One region of the Alcaligenes sp. Marseille-Q7550 genome, then DNA from elsewhere that is predicted to be linked to it. Evidence: predicted binding sites of a transcription regulator. Region 1 holds the regulator's gene; each other region holds the start of a gene.

What was found. Region 1 encodes HrcA, which represses chaperone genes, less so after heat shock. Its sites were predicted from a motif close to TTAGCACTCNNNNNNNNNGAGTGCTAA; they were not measured.
Region 2: a site for HrcA is predicted at 3,480-3,506, ahead of ACWPWO_RS12895 (co-chaperone GroES). Genes of this name have one in related genera too.
Region 3: a site for HrcA is predicted at 2,020-2,046, ahead of rpoH (RNA polymerase sigma factor RpoH). Genes of this name have one in related genera too.

What each region holds. Positions count from the first base shown of each region.
Region 1 covers NZ_CBCOPU010000002.1:525,315-530,708, reverse strand. The annotation lists gene ACWPWO_RS11820 (N-acetyltransferase family protein) at 1-377, opposite strand, end outside; gene recN (DNA repair protein RecN) at 394-2,043, opposite strand; gene ACWPWO_RS11810 (NAD kinase) at 2,051-2,950, opposite strand; gene hrcA (heat-inducible transcriptional repressor HrcA) at 3,080-4,093, shown strand; gene hemH (ferrochelatase) at 4,155-5,237, shown strand; gene grpE (nucleotide exchange factor GrpE) at 5,348-5,394, shown strand, end outside.
Region 2 covers NZ_CBCOPU010000002.1:746,429-751,822, reverse strand. The annotation lists gene pyrF (orotidine-5'-phosphate decarboxylase) at 91-909, opposite strand; gene ACWPWO_RS12905 (diacylglycerol kinase) at 914-1,297, opposite strand; gene groL (chaperonin GroEL) at 1,453-3,099, opposite strand; gene ACWPWO_RS12895 (co-chaperone GroES) at 3,134-3,421, opposite strand; gene ACWPWO_RS12890 (hypothetical protein) at 3,812-4,030, opposite strand; partial or broken gene ACWPWO_RS12885 (MaoC family dehydratase) at 4,029-4,327, shown strand; gene ACWPWO_RS12880 (autotransporter outer membrane beta-barrel domain-containing protein) at 4,459-4,803, shown strand.
Region 3 covers NZ_CBCOPU010000002.1:1,328,070-1,333,463, forward strand. The annotation lists gene ACWPWO_RS15750 (TonB-dependent copper receptor) at 1-814, shown strand, start outside; gene rpoH (RNA polymerase sigma factor RpoH) at 1,043-1,936, opposite strand; gene fghA (S-formylglutathione hydrolase) at 2,239-3,141, opposite strand; partial or broken gene clsB (cardiolipin synthase ClsB) at 3,337-4,576, opposite strand; gene ACWPWO_RS15770 (endonuclease/exonuclease/phosphatase family protein) at 4,622-5,394, opposite strand, start outside.

The sequences.
Region 1 (5,394 bases):
AAACCGTAGGAGCGGACGTCCGGATCGCTGGCGCAGGCCAGGAACAGGCGTTTGAAGCCTTTGCGCTTGAAGTCCTCGATCATCAGCCCAAGCAAGGTTCTGCCGATCCCCCGGCCTTCGTAGGCGGGCAGCAGGGCGAGGACGGTGATCTCGCCGCTATCGCGGTCGCCAAAGCAGTAACCGATCATCCGGCCGTCCAGGCAGGCCACGAAGCCGGGAGAGCTGCCATCCTGGATGCCGGCGCTCCAGGACTGGGCGGTGATTCCCAGCGCGCGCAGGTCCTCCTCGGAAAACGCGTTCTCTCTGGTCAGCCCCCGGATTGCGATGCACATGGAAGCATCATCAGGCACGGCCGGGCGAAAGGTCGGGTTGATCATGACAATGCTACGCTTGTCAGCGTTGCCGCTCCAGCATTTCCCGCGCATGTTCGCGCGTGGTGCTGGTGATTTCCAGCCCGCCCAGCATGCGGGCGATCTCGTCCACCCGCTCGGCCTGGTCCAGAGGGCGTATGGAAGAAAAAGTCTGGCCCTTGACCGATGCTTTCTCGACCTTCAGGTGATGGTCTCCGCAGGCGGCCACCTGGGGCAGGTGGGTGACGCACAGCACCTGGTGGCGCGCGCCCAGTTCCTGCAGCAGCCGGCCCACGACCTCGGCCACGGCGCCGCCCACGCCGGTGTCCACTTCATCGAAGATCAGGGTGGGCACGCGAGCCGCCTGGCTGGCGATGACGGACAAGGCCAGCGAGACGCGCGCCAGCTCGCCCCCAGAGGCAACCTTGGCCAGGGGACGGGGCGTGACGCCCTGGTGGCCCGCCACCAGGAACTCCACGTGCTCCAGGCCGTGCGCCTGTGGCGGACTGGGCGTCAGGGCGATCTCGAAGCGGCCGCCTTGCATGGCCAGCGATTGCATGGCCTGGCTTACCTGCTTGCCCAGCTGGGCGCTGGTCTTGCGCCGCGCCGCGCTCAGTTGCGCGGCCAGGGATTCGTAGTGGGCCTGCGTCTTGCGCACCTGTTCCTGCAGGGCTTGCAGATCGAAGGATTGCTGGACCTGGCGCAGCTGTTCTTGCCACTGCTCCAGCTGCGCGGGCAATTCTTCGGGTTCGGTCTTGAATTTGCGGGCGGCCGAGAAAATGGCGGACACGCGCTCTTCGGTCTGCGCCAAGCGCTCCGGATCCAGTTCGGTGTCGCTCAGGTAGCTGTTCAGGTCCGACACGGCTTCGGTGACGGCGATGCGGGCCGATTCCAGGCTATCGACAATGGTTTGCAGCGCGGGATCGTGGCGCAGCAGGGAAGCCATTTCGTGGGCGGCGGCGCCCAGCGGCCGCTGCACGGAGGTTTCTTCGCCGTCCAGCGCTTGCAGGGCCTGGGCGCTGCCGTCGATCAGGGCCTGGGCGTGGGAAAGGCGCGTGTGCTCCTGCTGAAGCTGGTCCCATTCGCCTTCCTGCAGATGCAGCGCGGCGAGCTCGCCGATCTGCCATTCAAGCTGCTCCTGTTCGCGCTGGCGTTGTTCGGCGCTGTGGCTGGCCTGTTCCACGGCCTTGCGGGCCTGGCTCCATGCCTGCCAGGCCTGCGCGACCTGGCGGGGCAGGGGCAGGTGGCCGCCCTGGCTGTCGAGCAGCTCGTACTGGCTGTGCGACTGCATCAGGCTCTGGTGGGCGTGCTGGCCGTGGATGTCCACCAGCAGTTCGCCCAGCTCGCGCAACTGGGCCAGGGTGGCCGGGCTGCCGTTGATGTAGCTGCGGTTGCGCCCCTGCTGGTCGATCAGGCGGCGCAGCACCAGTTCGTCCGAGGCCTCGAAGTCGCGTTCGGCGAGCCAGTCCCGTATGTGGGGCGGACAGTCGAATTGCGCGCTGATCTCGGTGCGCGGGCAGCCTTCGCGTATGGCCTTGGCATCGCCGCGCGCGCCCAGCGCCAGGGACAGGGCGTCGATCAGGATGGATTTGCCGGCGCCGGTCTCGCCGGAGAACACCGTGAAGCCGGTCTCGAAATCGATCGTGGCCTGATCCACGATCACAAAGTCTCGAACGTGCAGGGTACGGAGCATAGGAGCGTTATTCGTTTTCTTCGTTGGGCAGGGGCATGCGGTTCCAGTCCAGCTTGTGGCGCAGGGTGGAGAAGAAGCTGTAGCCCTTGGGGTGAATGAAGCGAATGGTGTCGTGCGCGCGGCGCACGTCGATGCGGTCGCCCTGCTGGCAGTCCGACCAGGCCTGCATGTCGAAGTGCACGCTGCCGCCCGATTCGACGCGCCCCAGGGCCGTGATGGTCAGGTTCAGGGTGCCGCTGTCGGGCAGGACGATGGGACGGTGCGACAAGGTCTGCGGCGCCACGGGCACCAGCAGGAAGGCATTGAGCGAGGGGTGCAGAATGGGGCCGCTGGCGGCCAGCGAGTAGGCGGTGGAGCCGGTCGGGGTGGAGATGATCAGGCCGTCGGCGCGCTGGCGGTACATGAAGACGCCGTCCAGCTCCACGCGCAGTTCTATCATGCCGCCGCGCCCCGCGCGGTTGATGACCACGTCGTTCAGGGCCACGCCCGAATACAGAACCTGCCCGTCGCGCACCACCCGGCCCTCCAGCATGGAGCGCTCTTCGATGTCGTAATGGCCGTTCAGCACGCTGACCAGGGCGTCGTTGGCGTCGTTCAGGGGAATGTCGGTAATGAAGCCCAGGCGGCCGTGGTTGATGCCGACCAGGGGCACCTTGCTGTGCGCCAGTTCGCGGGCGGCGCCGATCATGGTGCCGTCTCCGCCCATGACCACGGCCAGGTCGGCGCGAGAGCCGATCTCCGCGTAGTCGCACACGGGAAATTCGGTGACGCCGGTATTGCGGGCGGTCGCGGCCTCCACCAGCACCGAACAGCCGGCATTGACCAGGGTCCGGGCCAGCGACCGGACGGGCGCGTCCAGGCCGGAATCCTGATATCTGCCGACAATGGCGACCGTTTTGAAATGCATGGGGCGAAAACCTTATTGATTAATGAAATAATTGCGATAAATTGATTATAGAGTTGCCGCTACAGGCTTGGTTGCAAGAATCTCCCCTTTGTCCTGCAGCGGGGTGTTTTTTTAAGTGATATGCGCGACATGGATGACAGAGCGAATGCATTGCTGAAGGTGCTGATCGAGCGGTATATCGCCGATGGGCAGCCCGTCGGGTCCCGTACCCTGTCAACCGTCTTTGATTTCTCGCCGGCCACCATACGCAACGTCATGGCCGAGCTGGAAGCCCTGGGCCTGATCCACAGCCCCCACACCTCCGCGGGCCGGGTGCCCACGCCCAAGGGGTACCGGCTGTTCGTGGACCGGCTGCTGGCCTCGCAGCGCTTCGAGCGGCCCGACGCCCAGAACCTGAGCCAGTTCCTGCCTTTCGACGAGCCCAATCGCGCAGTCAGTTCGGCGGCCTCCCTGCTGTCCAATCTGTCGCAGTTCGCCGGCGTGGTCCTGGCGCCCAAGAAGGCCCAGACGTTCAGGCAGATCGAATTCATCCGGCTGTCGGACAAGCGCGTGCTGCTGATCATCGTCACCCCGGACGGCGACGTGCAGAACCGCATCCTGTTCGTGCCGCGCGACTACCTGGAGCATGAATTGGTCGAGGCCAGTCATTTCTTCAACCAACATTTCTCGGGCATGTCCTTCGAATCCGTGAGGCTGGCCCTGTCGCAGGAACTCAGCTCCCTGCAGGAGGACATCTCGCGCCTGATGCAGCAGGCGGTGGACGTCGGCAGCCACCAGCCCGACAACGAAGAAGCCGTGGTGATCGCCGGCGAGAGCAAACTGCTGAACGTGACGGAGATGGTGGCCGACATGGACCGCCTGCGCCGCCTGTTCTCGCTCTTCGAGAAAAAGACCGACCTGCTGCATCTGCTGGATGTCTCCAGCCAGGCCGAAGGCGTGCAGATCTACATCGGCGGCGATTCGCAACTGGTACCGCTGGACGATGTCTCGGTCATCACCGCGCCTTACGGGGTGGACGGCAAGGTGGTCGGGACGCTGGGCGTGATCGGACCGTCGCGCATGGCGTACGATCGGGTGATCCCCATCGTGGACATTACCGCCCGGCTGTTGTCAAATGCCCTGAGCCATCATTCGGCCGGCTAGTCCGGTCTGCCCCTTGGCGGGCCCTGCGGGTTCCGGCCTGCCGCTTTTTGTCTTTACCACCATGCCCAAGTTGCTTGCTTCCCCCTATCTGCCCGAACCGGTCGACGCCGATATGTTCAATGCCGATGCGCCTGTGCGCGAGGCCGGGCCGATCGGCATCCTGATGATCAATCTGGGCACGCCGGACCAGCCCGAACCCAAGGCCATACGACGCTACCTGGGCGAATTCCTGTCCGATCCGCGCGTCATCGAGATCCCCCAGGTCCTCTGGCAGGTCATCCTGCGCCTGTTCATTTTGCCGCGCCGGCCAGCCAGGCTGGCGCCGCGCTACAAGGATATCTGGCTGGCCGAGGGCGCGCCCCTGCTGGTGTGGAGCCAGGCGCAGGCCGAGGGCCTGCAGGAGTTGCTGGCCGGGCAGGGGCACGATGTGCGCGTCGAACTGGGCATGCGCTATGGCAATCCTTCCATTGCCGGCGCCCTGGACAAGCTCAAGGCCGCCGGCTGCGAGCGCATCCTGGCCTTGCCGCTGTATCCGCAATATGCGGCCAGCACCACGGCCACGGCCTTCGATTGCGTGGCGGCGCATCTGCGCCGGCAGCGCAACCAGCCCGAGCTGCGCTTCATCAAGCGCTACCACACGCACCCGGATTACATTGGAGCGCTGGCCTCCCAGGTGCGCGGCCATTGGGAGGAGCATGGCAGGCCGGATCGCCTGCTGCTCAGTTTCCACGGCCTGCCGCGCCGCTGCGCCGAGCTGGGCGATCCGTATCTGCGCGATTGCCGCGAAACCGCCGCCGCCTTGCGGGCAGCGCTGGACGAACCGGCCGTGCCCGTCTTCATGTCCTTCCAGAGCCGTTTCGGCGCCCAGCGCTGGCTGGAGCCCTATACCGAGCCCTTGCTGCGTCAATGGGGCAAGGAGGGCGTGGGCCGGGTGGACGCCCTGTGTCCGGGCTTTCTGGCCGATTGCTTGGAGACGCTGGAGGAGATCCAGGTGGAATGCCGCGACGCCTTCCTGCAGGAGGGCGGGCGCGAGTTCCACTATATTCCCTGCCTGAACGCCGATCCCGAATGGGTCGAAGGGCTGGGGCGGCTGGCCGTGCAGCACCTGGGCGGCTGGCTGCCCGGCCGCATTGCGCCGGCCTGAGCGCGCGCCGTCGCGCCGGTTTTTCGGCAAAATCTCGAATGCAGTCTTGAATTGGGGGCGCACGCCCCCATTTTCATGCGATCAACGATTCACGTAGTGGAGAAAGACGAATGGCTACACATGCCGATCCCAACAAGCCTCTGGACGGGGAAGTGAC
Region 2 (5,394 bases), 220 kb from region 1:
CGACGGCATGGCATAAAAAAACCGGGCCCGGGCCCGGTTTTTCAACGGCTGCGTGGACAGCCGCCTTTGCGGCCGCTCCTGCAGTCGCTTTTATTCGCGCGCGTCGTTGATGGCGTTGCGCGTGGCGATCGCGGCGGCCTGGGCGGCGTCGCGCCAGTTGTCGTCGCGGCCGGCATACAGGATGGCGCGCGAGGAGTTGATCATCATGCCCGCTCCCCGGGAGTCCGCGCCCGCGGCCACGGTCGCCACGATATCGCCGCCTTGCGCGCCGATGCCGGGGATCAGCAGCGGCATGTCGCCCACGCGTTCGCGCACCTTGCGGATTTCCTCGGGGAAGGTGGCGCCCACCACCAGGGCGCATTGGCCGTTCTGGTTCCATTTGTCGGCCACCAGGCCGGCCACGTGCAGGTACAGCGGCGTGCCGTCAGCCAGTTCCATGAATTGCAGGTCGGAGCCGCCCGGATTGGAGGTGCGGCACAGCACGATCACGCCTTTGTTCTGGTACTCCAGATAAGGTTCGACAGAATCGAAGCCCATATAGGGATTGACGGTGACGGCGTCGGCCCGGTAGCGCTCGAAGGCTTCGCGCGCGTACTGCTCCGCCGTGGAGCCGATGTCGCCCCGCTTGGCGTCCAGGACGATGGGCAGGTTGGGGTAGGTACGGCGCACATAGTCGCACAGGTCCTGGAGCTGGTCTTCGGCGGCCTGGGCGGCGAAGTAGGCGATCTGGGGCTTGATGCCGCAGGCGTAATCGGCCGTGGCGTCGACGATGGCCTTGCAGAATTCGAAGATGGCGTCCGGCTTGCCGGTCAGTTCGCGCGGCATGCGACGCGGGTCGGGATCCAGGCCGACCATCAGCAAGGAATGATTGTCGCTCCAGGCGCGGTTCAGTTTTTCTACGAATGTCATGGGGTCAGGAAGATAAACGGCTGTACAGGAAGGTGAGCCAGACGGCGCCGGCGAATATCAGGGCCAGCAGCACGGCGGCGCTGCCCAGGTCCTTGGCCCGGCCGATCAGGGGGTGGCGCTCCAGCGTGACGGCGTCGGCCACGGCTTCCAGCGCGGAGTTGATCAGTTCCAGGATCAGGACGAAAACCACCGTCGCCAGCAGCGCGGCGATCTCCAGCGGGCTGCGGCCCAGCCAGAAGGCTACGGGCGTCAGCGCCACGGCCAGCAACAGTTCCTGGCGGAAGGCGGCTTCGTGGCGCACGGCGGCCGCAAGGCCTTGCAAGGAATAGCGCAGGGCGCCGGTCAGGCGGCCCAGGCCGCCTTTGCTTTTGAACGGGGAGTCCGACATGGAGAAAGAGCCAAGTTGGGAGACTGCCGTGATTATAGGCGTTTCGCGAGGGCAAAAAAACCGGATGGAAAATTCCATCCGGTTTCATGACGTGCTGCGTGGCGGCTGGAGCGGGAGTGATCAATTCCCGCCCCGGCCGGGGCGTCGGCAGGGGCTTAGAAACCGCCCATGCCACCCATGCCGCCCATGCCGCCCATGTCGGGCATGGCAGGAGCTGGCTTGTCTTCCACGATTTCGGTCACGGCCACTTCGGTCGTCAGCAGCAGGCTGGCGATGGAGGCGGCGTTCTGCAGGGCAGTGCGGGTCACCTTGGTGGGATCCAGGACGCCTTGCTCGACCAGGTCGCCGTACTCGCCGGTGGCGGCGTTGTAGCCGAAGGTGCCGGAGCCGTTGGCCACTTCGTTCACGACCACGCTGGCTTCTTCGCCGGCGTTGGTGACGATGGTGCGCAGAGGAGCCTCGATGGCGCGCAGGACCAGCTTGATGCCGGCGTCCTGGTCGGTGTTGTCGCCTTTCAGGGCGGCAACAGCGGTGCGGGCGCGGATCAGAGCGACGCCGCCGCCGGGAACGATGCCTTCTTCAACGGCAGCGCGGGTGGCGTGCAGGGCGTCTTCGACGCGGGCCTTCTTTTCCTTCATTTCGACTTCGGTGGCAGCGCCCACGCGGATCACGGCAACACCGCCGGCCAGCTTGGCCACGCGCTCTTGCAGTTTTTCGCGGTCGTAGTCGGACGTGGACTCTTCGATCTGCACGCGGATCTGCTTGACGCGGGCTTCGATGCTGGCGCCGTCGCCTGCGCCGTCGATGATCGTGGTGTTTTCCTTGGCCACTTCAATGCGCTTGGCCTGGCCCAGGTCGTCCAGGGTGGCCTTTTCCAGGGACATGCCGGTCTCTTCGGAGATCACGGTGCCGCCGGTCAGGATGGCGATGTCTTCCAGCATGGCCTTGCGGCGGTCGCCGAAGCCGGGGGCCTTGACGGCGGTGGTCTTCAGGATGCCGCGGATGTTGTTCACGACCAGGGTGGCCAGGGCTTCGCCTTCCACGTCTTCAGCCACGATCAGCAGGGGGCGGCTGGTCTTGGCGACTTGCTCCAGCACGGGCAGCAGGTCGCGGATGTTGGAGATCTTCTTGTCGAAGATCAGGACGAATGGATCGTCCAGCACAGCCACTTGCTTGTCGGGGTTGTTGATGAAGTAGGGCGACAGGTAGCCGCGGTCGAACTGCATGCCTTCGACCACGTCCAGTTCGTTTTCCAGGGACTTGCCGTCTTCAACGGTGATGACGCCTTCCTTGCCCACTTTGTCCATGGCGTTGGCGATGATTTCACCGATGGAGTGGTCGCTGTTGGCGGAGATGGAGCCGACCTGGGCGATTTCCTTGCTGGTGGTGCAAGGACGGGACAGCTTGCGCAGTTCGTCCACGGCCACGACCACGGCCTTGTCGATGCCGCGCTTCAGGTCCATGGGGTTGATGCCGGCGGCCACGAACTTCAGGCCTTCCTCGACGATGGCCTGGGCCAGCACGGTGGCGGTGGTGGTGCCGTCGCCGGCGTTGTCGGAGGTCTTGGAGGCGACTTCCTTGACGAGCTGGGCGCCGATGTTCTCAAACTTGTCTTTCAGTTCGATTTCCTTGGCCACGGACACGCCGTCCTTGGTCACGGTGGGGGCGCCGAAGGAGCGGTCCAGCACCACGTTGCGGCCTTTGGGGCCCATGGTGGTCTTGACGGCGTTAGCCAGGATGTTGACGCCGCGAACGATGCGGGTGCGTGCGTCGTCGCCGAAGTAACCTTGTTTTGCGGTCATGGTTTGACTCCTTTTGGGTGCTCGTGGGCGATACTTATTCGATCACGCCGCAGATTTCTTCTTCGCGGATCACCAGCAGTTCCTGGCCGTCGATCTTCACGGCTTGGCCGGAGTACTTGCCGAACAGAACTTTGTCGCCAACTTTCAGGTCCAGGGGCAGAACCTTGCCGTCCTCGGACTTCTTGCCGGGGCCGACGGCCAGGATTTCGCCTTGATCGGGTTTTTCGGTGGCGCTTTCAGGGATAACGATGCCGGAAGCGGTGGTGCGCTCGTTGTCCAGACGCTTGACGATCACGCGATCGTTCAAAGGACGCAGTGCCATGGAGAAACTCCTGTTAAAAATGACAGTTGGTTGTATCAGTCCGAGTGGGGGCGACGCGTTAGCACTCAACCCCTTCGAGTGCTAATTATAGGGATGAGTTCTGTAATTTCAAGAGCAGGGGAAGGCGTCTGTTACATTTTCGTCCAGCCCGCGCCGAATCTGGGCTGCGCCTGCCGTCAAACGCCAGTGGGGTTTGGGCTTCCGCCACTGAATCTTGAGCTCTTGCAAACCGGCATCGCTGGAGCTGGCGCTGGCCGTAAAGTCTTGACTTCATCAAGACAGTACCGCTTACCGTATCTCCTCCTCGGCTCGACTCAGGAATATCTGGCTTGACTTAATAGGGCTTTGCGAACGATTCAACGTGGCTAAGGGCTCTTGCTCGTATGCGCTCTAGGCAATCCCAAGAACCCAATGAGTCTGGAGGAAATCGATCAGAAGTTCATTAAGTGCGTCAGACACACGCAGGATACGAACCTGAATGGAAACGTCGATGCGCTTCTTTCCTTGCTGCATGGATTCCCTTCCGGCAGAAGCACCGTAATCGACCTCATGCCGTTGTTCTAATCGTTGAGCCACAGCGGACCCAGATAATTCGTGGAGCCATTTCATGCCAGATGCTAGCTATAAAGTAGGTGAAACCACATCGCAACTCGTTACGTTCGATGTTGATTCAGTGCGACGGTTTGCGACCCTTGCCGGAGACCACAGTCCTTTGCATCACGATGACGCGTTTGCAAGACAACCAGATTCGGCGGGCTTATCGTCAGCGGGACGCATTATTCAGCGTTGATGATGGGTATGGTGGCAACCTTCTTGACAGAGCGCGGGGCGGGTCTTGGTCTGGAGTTCGAGTTCCAGTTTCGAAAAGCCGTCTTGGCAGGGCAGACTGTACGCATGGAATGGCGCATAGTGTCGGTCGAACCGAATCCAAAGCTCAAAGGCGACGTCATCAGCCTCGAAGGTTCATTGCTTGATGAGCATGGCGAGGTGTACGTTCTGGCCCGGTCGAAGAGCCTCAGCATACCGAATGATCTGCTTTGAACTCGGGCATTCTTGTCTTCCAGTGGTATGCAGGCCAGCGATCGGGCGTTACGCTGGACCGCGAGACACGGGGCGGCGAGAACGGGATGAACCGTTCGCATGTCTACGGCATCGCCAACCTGTATTACGAGTTCCTCGACGGCAGCCAGGTGAACGTTGCGGGGACGAAATTCAATTCGCGGCCCGATCGCCTGTGGGCAGGCGTCGGCGCGGGCGTGTCCTGCAACTGGGGCAAGGACAAGTATTCGCTCTATGCCGAAGGAATGGTAAGTACGAGCCTGGCCCAGGTAGGCAGCAACCGCTCGCTGTCGGGAAACATGGGTTTTCGGATGCGCTGGTGACGCGGTCCAGGAGCGGCCGGTACACGCCGGCCTCCAGCCCGCGGTTCGGCCGTAGACCGCTAACGTCTGGTAACGGCTGATAGCCGAAGTTCAACAGTGAACACTTTACCGCGCCTCAGCTTTGGGCAGCGAATCCAAGGGGCTTGTTATTGCACCGCCGCCCACCTGAAGCACATGGGTGCAGATCTTGATGGTCGCCACGTCTGCGTGCCTCGCAATTCCTGCATGGCTCGGATACCCTCGGGATTGAACGCATGTTTTATGTTGGCTGCATGGGGGGCAACGTGAGCGCCCTCGGCAAGAAGACAGTTCAGAAGCAGGGACGTCCTGATTGAACAGGTGCTGCCAATGTTCGCGCGAACGTAGATGGGTTTGTTCACGGTACTCTCCCTGGCAGACCTTAGGCACATGCTCACCTGCACAGACCGAATACATATTGATACACAATCATACAGAACCTATACTATTGCCAAAGTATTCCCTTTCCGAGTCCCGGGCAAAAAGGCCGGTTTGATTAGCGGCGTGCCCCATCTTTAAAGGCGCAGGTGCGGGCCCGTTGGCGGCATCTGCTACATCCATATTGCCGTAGCC
Region 3 (5,394 bases), 800 kb from region 1:
CCCCGGCGCCGGCGTGCGCCGGCGCGAGACCCTGCCCAGCGGTTTTCTGCGCCTGGAACACGATCTGGAATCCGTGCCGCTGAGCCTGTATGCCGGTCTGGGCCATGTGCAGCGCATGCCGGACTACTGGGAGCTGATTTCCCCCCAGCGCGGCCCGCAGGGCAGCGCCAGCGCCTTCCTGGGCGTGCGGCCTGAAAAGACCACTCAGCTGGACATAGGCGCGCAGTACAAGGGCGAGACCCTGTCGGCCTGGGCCTCGGCCTATGCCGGCCATATCCAGGACTACATCCTGTTCGACTACCCATCCGGCGGCATGATGGGCGCCGGCGCCCAGGCGCGCAATGTGCAGGCCCGCATCATGGGTGCGGAACTGGGCGCGGACGTTCAGGTCGGCCGGAACTGGAAGCTGGGCGCCGCCCTGGCCTACGCCTGGGGCCGCAACCGCAGCGACGGCCGCCCCCTGCCGCAGATGCCGCCGCTGGACCTGCGCCTGAACGCCGATTACACGCGCGGCGCCTGGTCGGCGGGCGGCGTCTGGCGCCTGGTGGCCGCCCAGAACCACTACGCGAGCGGCCAGGGCAATGTGGTGGGGTATGACTTCGGGCCGACCGGCGGTTTCGGCACCGTGTCCCTGTATGGAGGCTACAAGGTCAACCGACATCTGGCATTGACGGCGGGCGTGGACAATGTGTTCGACAAGACTTACAGCGAACACCTGAACCTGGCCGGCAACAGCGGCTTCGGCTACGCCGCGGCGACCCGCTTCAACGATCCGGGGCGCACGGTCTGGCTGAAGGCGGCCCTGTCGTTCTAAGGCCGGCTGCACCGGGCGGGACATCCGCCCGGCGCGGGCAAAAAAAAAGGGACACCCTTGCTGGTGTCCCGTAAACATCCGCTTCAAAAGGGAGGGGAAGAGGAGAAGCCGAAGCGGACGACATATGCTGGAATGCGTAGGTGGCAATAATCAGCACATGTATTGTTTAGTCCGCCGTGAGGCGCTTAAGTTCTTCGATTTCCCGCAAAAGATGTAACTGTTTGAGTCTTAAACCGATCCGGCCAGGGCCAGGCGCAGCTTCTTGAATGCGGCGGACTCGATCTGGCGGATACGCTCGGCCGACACGCCGTATTCGGCGGCCAGTTCGTGCAGCGTGGCGCCGCCCTCATCCTGCAGCCAGCGGGCGCGCACGATGCGTTGGGAACGTTCGTCCAGCGCGGCTATGGCTTCCTCCAGGCCGCTGCCCTCCAGCATGTCCCGGGCGCGACGCTCCAGCACCTGCGAAGGTTCCTCGTGGCCGTCGTCGGACAGGTAGGAAATGGGCGCAAAGCTCTCGTCGTCGTCGCTGGGCGCTTCCAGAGCCAGGTCGTGGCCCGACAGGCGCACTTCCATTTCGCTGACATCCTGCGGACGCACGTCCAGTTCGCGGGCGATCTCGTCCACCTGTGCCGAGTCCAGCGTCTGGCCGTCGGGCCGCATGCGGCGCAGGTTGAAGAACAGCTTGCGCTGGGCCTTGGTGGTGGCGACCTTGACCATGCGCCAGTTGCGCACCACGTATTCGTGGATTTCGGCCTTGATCCAGTGCACGGCGAAAGACACCAGGCGGACCCCGCGATCGGGATCGAAGCGCTTGACGGCTTTCATCAGGCCCACATTGCCTTCCTGGATCAGGTCGGCGTGCGGCAGGCCATAGCCCAGGTACTGGCGGGAAATGGAAACCACCAGGCGCAGGTGCGACATGATCAGTTCACGGGCCGCGTCCAGGTCCCCCTTGTCGCGCAGGCGCTGGCCCAGTTCTGTCTCGCGCTCGGCGCTGAGCAGCGGCAGGCGGTTGACGGCGGAAATATACGCTTCAATGGTACCCAGAGCGCCTGGATTGGAGACCGCAGCGACGAGTTCATTACCAGACGCCAGGGCCAACGCGTTCGCTTGTTGTGTCATGGAAAATCCTTCAAAAGTCGGCCGGCGGGAACAAGAAGCTCAAACACGCACCGGACGAAACGTATATCGATGTTGATCTCAGTTTAGCACTCTGGCGTGGGGAGTGCTAAAAAATTGCAATACAGGATTAGGAGCCCCTCAGCAAGAAAAAGTTCCAGCCGGAGGGCAAAAAACAACCCGTCCACAGCACGCCCCGCCACGGGCTGGAAATAAAAAACAGGCAGGGCAAGCCCTGCCTGTCCGCAGCTTAGCGCCCTTATAAAACAAAAACATGACAGGGCGCTACGCCATCCTTCACATCCTCACAGCCGCTCAGCGTGAAAGCGCATGTGGTCCTGGATGAAGGTGGAAATGAAGTAATAACCATGGTCGTACCCTTCGTGGCGGCGCAGCGTGAGCGGCTGTTCAGCCCGCTCGCAACCAGCAGAACTCCGACGTATGGGGTCGTCGGCAGCGTCGGGTGTGTATAAGAGACAGCTCAGGCCCTGATCCACCAGGATGCCGGCAGGGTATGGCGCGCTGGCTTCCGCCATCAGCACGCTGGCATCATGCGCCTCCCAGGCCTGGCGGTTCTGTCCCAGATAGGCGCCGAAGGCTTTTTCTCCCCAAGGGCAGCGAGTGGGCGCGGCGATGGGCGCGAAAGCGGATACGGAGCGGTACTGGCCCGGGTGGCGCAAGGCCAGCGTCAGGGCGCCATGCCCGCCCATGGAATGGCCGAAGATGCCGGCGCGCGCCGCATCGCCGGGCAGCACCGTGGTCGCCAGCTCGAACAGCTCGCGCGCCACATAGCTCTCCATGCGATAGTGTGTGCTCCAGCCCGGCTCGGTGGCGTCCAGGTAGAAGCCCGCCCCTGTTCCCAGATCCCAGCCCTCGTCTTCCCCGGGCACGCCCGCGCCGCGCGGGCTGGTGTCCGGCGCCACCAGCATGATGCCGTGCTCGGCGGCGTAGCGCTGAGCGCCGGCTTTGATCATGAAGGTTTCTTCGGTGCAGGTCAGGCCCGCCAGGAAGAACAGCACGGGCACGCGGCCCTGGCCCACTGCCTGCTCCAGGCTCGCCGCCCCCTTGTGCGCCTTGGCCTGCAGCTGCGGCGGCAGATAAACGGAAAAGCGCATGGGCAGGCCGATCGCCTGCGACGCATGTTGGTAATAGCGCTGCCAGCCATCGAAGCAGCGGTGTTCGTTCAACAGTTCCAGTTCCTGTGTCATAGCCCTCTCTTGGTAGGATGTCGTCTCCGGCTTTCCGCCAGGGCGGCGCAAGCGCGCAGCCAGACGGCGCCAAGCCATAATGTATAGAGCTATCGACTCAAAGGCCAGCGGCCCGGGCTTTTTCGCCTAGATGAGGAACGCCGCCGGCCCGCGTATCACCGTCGCGAACGGCAAGGCCGGCGCGAAGGCGCGCGGTCAATACAAGGACGATTTCCCCGTCAGCAGCACGCCCAGCCGCAGCATGCCATACGCCAGGTAGTCCACCAGGCGGCTCAGCGGCCCCAGACTGCGGTACTGCGCCGCGGTCACCTGCCTGGAACAATCGCGAATCTCGCGCTCCAGGCGCCGGCGCAGGTCGGCGGAAAAGCCGGCGTCATCGATCAGCACATTGGCTTCGCGGGCCAGCAGCAGGCTGAATGGGTCCAGGTTGGACGAGCCCACCATCGAGTAGTCGTCCACGACCGCCACCTTGGCATGCAGGTAGCTGGCGTTGTATTCGTAGAGCTCGATCCCGTCGTCCAGCAACTGCCCATACATGTAGCGGCAGGCCCGATACTGCAGGAAATACTCGTCGTGACCCTGCAGCAGCAGCCGCACCCGTATCCCGCGCGCCGCGGTCTTTTCAAGCTGGCGGCGCAGCTTGCGGCCGGGGAAGAAGTAGGCATTGGCCAGGATCACGTCCTGGCGGGCGGTCGCGAGCAGGTGCAGATAGGCTTTCTCGATCTGCTGGCGGTATCGCACATTGTCGCGCAGCAGCAAAGTGGCGCGCAGCCCCTTCTCGGCCGGCGGGTGTCGGGGCATCCAGCTCCGGCGCCGCTGCTGCTGCCGGAGCCACCACTGCAAGAAGCGCTGGGTGAAGCTTTCCCAATCGTCGCGCCGGCGCCAGGCCATGCGCAGCCACAAGGCCTGCTGCGCACGTACCATGTCGTCCACGATGGGGCCCTCGCAGCGCACGGCGAAATCAAAGCGCTGGATTGGTCCGTCCGTCCAGCAAGGGAACGTCGTCGAAATCGTCCAGGATATTGATACCGCCCACGAAACCGATGCGCTCGTCCACCACCAGCACCTTGCGATGCAGGCGGCGCAGACGGCGCAAGGACAGGCGCGGTTCGCGCCAGCCGCGCGGCTTGGGCCTGTAGATGCGGTAGCGGGCGCGCATGGCGCGCAACTGCTCGCCGATCTGCAGGGCATGGCGATCGCTGCCGAAGCCGTCGATCACCACGCGCACGCGCACACCCCGGGCGCTGGCCTCGCGCAGGGCCTCCAGCACGCTGTGTCCGCTGTCATCCAGGTTGAAGATGTAGGTTTCCAGATGGATGCTGTGCTGCGCCTGGGCAATGGCCCGGCAAATGGCCGGGAAGAAATCCTGGCCATTCTGCAGCAGGGTAATCCGGTTGCCGTCGTGCCAGACGGGGTTGCGCTTGAGGCGGGGCATGGCGGTGATCGGCCTGGCAGTTGCGCCGTCAGACGGACGGGCCCGTCAGGGCAGCTCCAGTTCGGTCAGGATGGGCGCGTGATCCGAAAGCTGCTTCCACGGATCGCCGACCAGCACGCGGGCATTGCGCACGGCAAAGCCCCGCTGGTAGACGCGGTCCAGGCGCAGCCAGGGAAAGACCGCGGGAAAGGTGCGCGGCGGCGGCGTCATGCGGGCCGCGCCGTTGACGCCGAGCTGGATGCTGCCGGCGGACGGCTGGATGACGCCCTGGCGCAAGGTGCGCAGCCAGTTGATGGGCCGGCGCAAGCGGAAACGGTGATCCACCTGGCCCTGAGGGGAAAAGGAAAAGACTTCGTACAGGTTGAGCTGCTGCACGAAGATGGGCGCCAGGCGGTTGTTCCAGTCGTTGAAGTCCCCGGCGATGAGCAAGGGCTCGTCCGCCGGCACGATGCGCTTGATGCGGTCCAGCAGGGCCTGGATCTGGCGCACGCGGCCGTTGTTGAACAGGCCCAGGTGCACCACGATGCAGTGCACGGGCCGACCGTCGACCTGGATGACCGCATGCAGCAGGCCGCGCTGCTCCAGGCGATGGTCCGAGATGTCCTGGTTTTCGTATTGCAGGATGGGAAAGCGCGACAGCAGCGCATTGCCGTGGTCGGTATGCTGGCGCACCACGTTGCAGCCATAGGCCGTATGCATGCGCAGCGCCGCCGCCAGGGATTCGTGCTGCGCGTCCAGGCTGCCCTGCAACTGGTTGCGGCCCTGCACTTCCTGCAGGAAAAGCAAGTCGGGGGACAGGCCGTAGAGCCCCAGGCGCA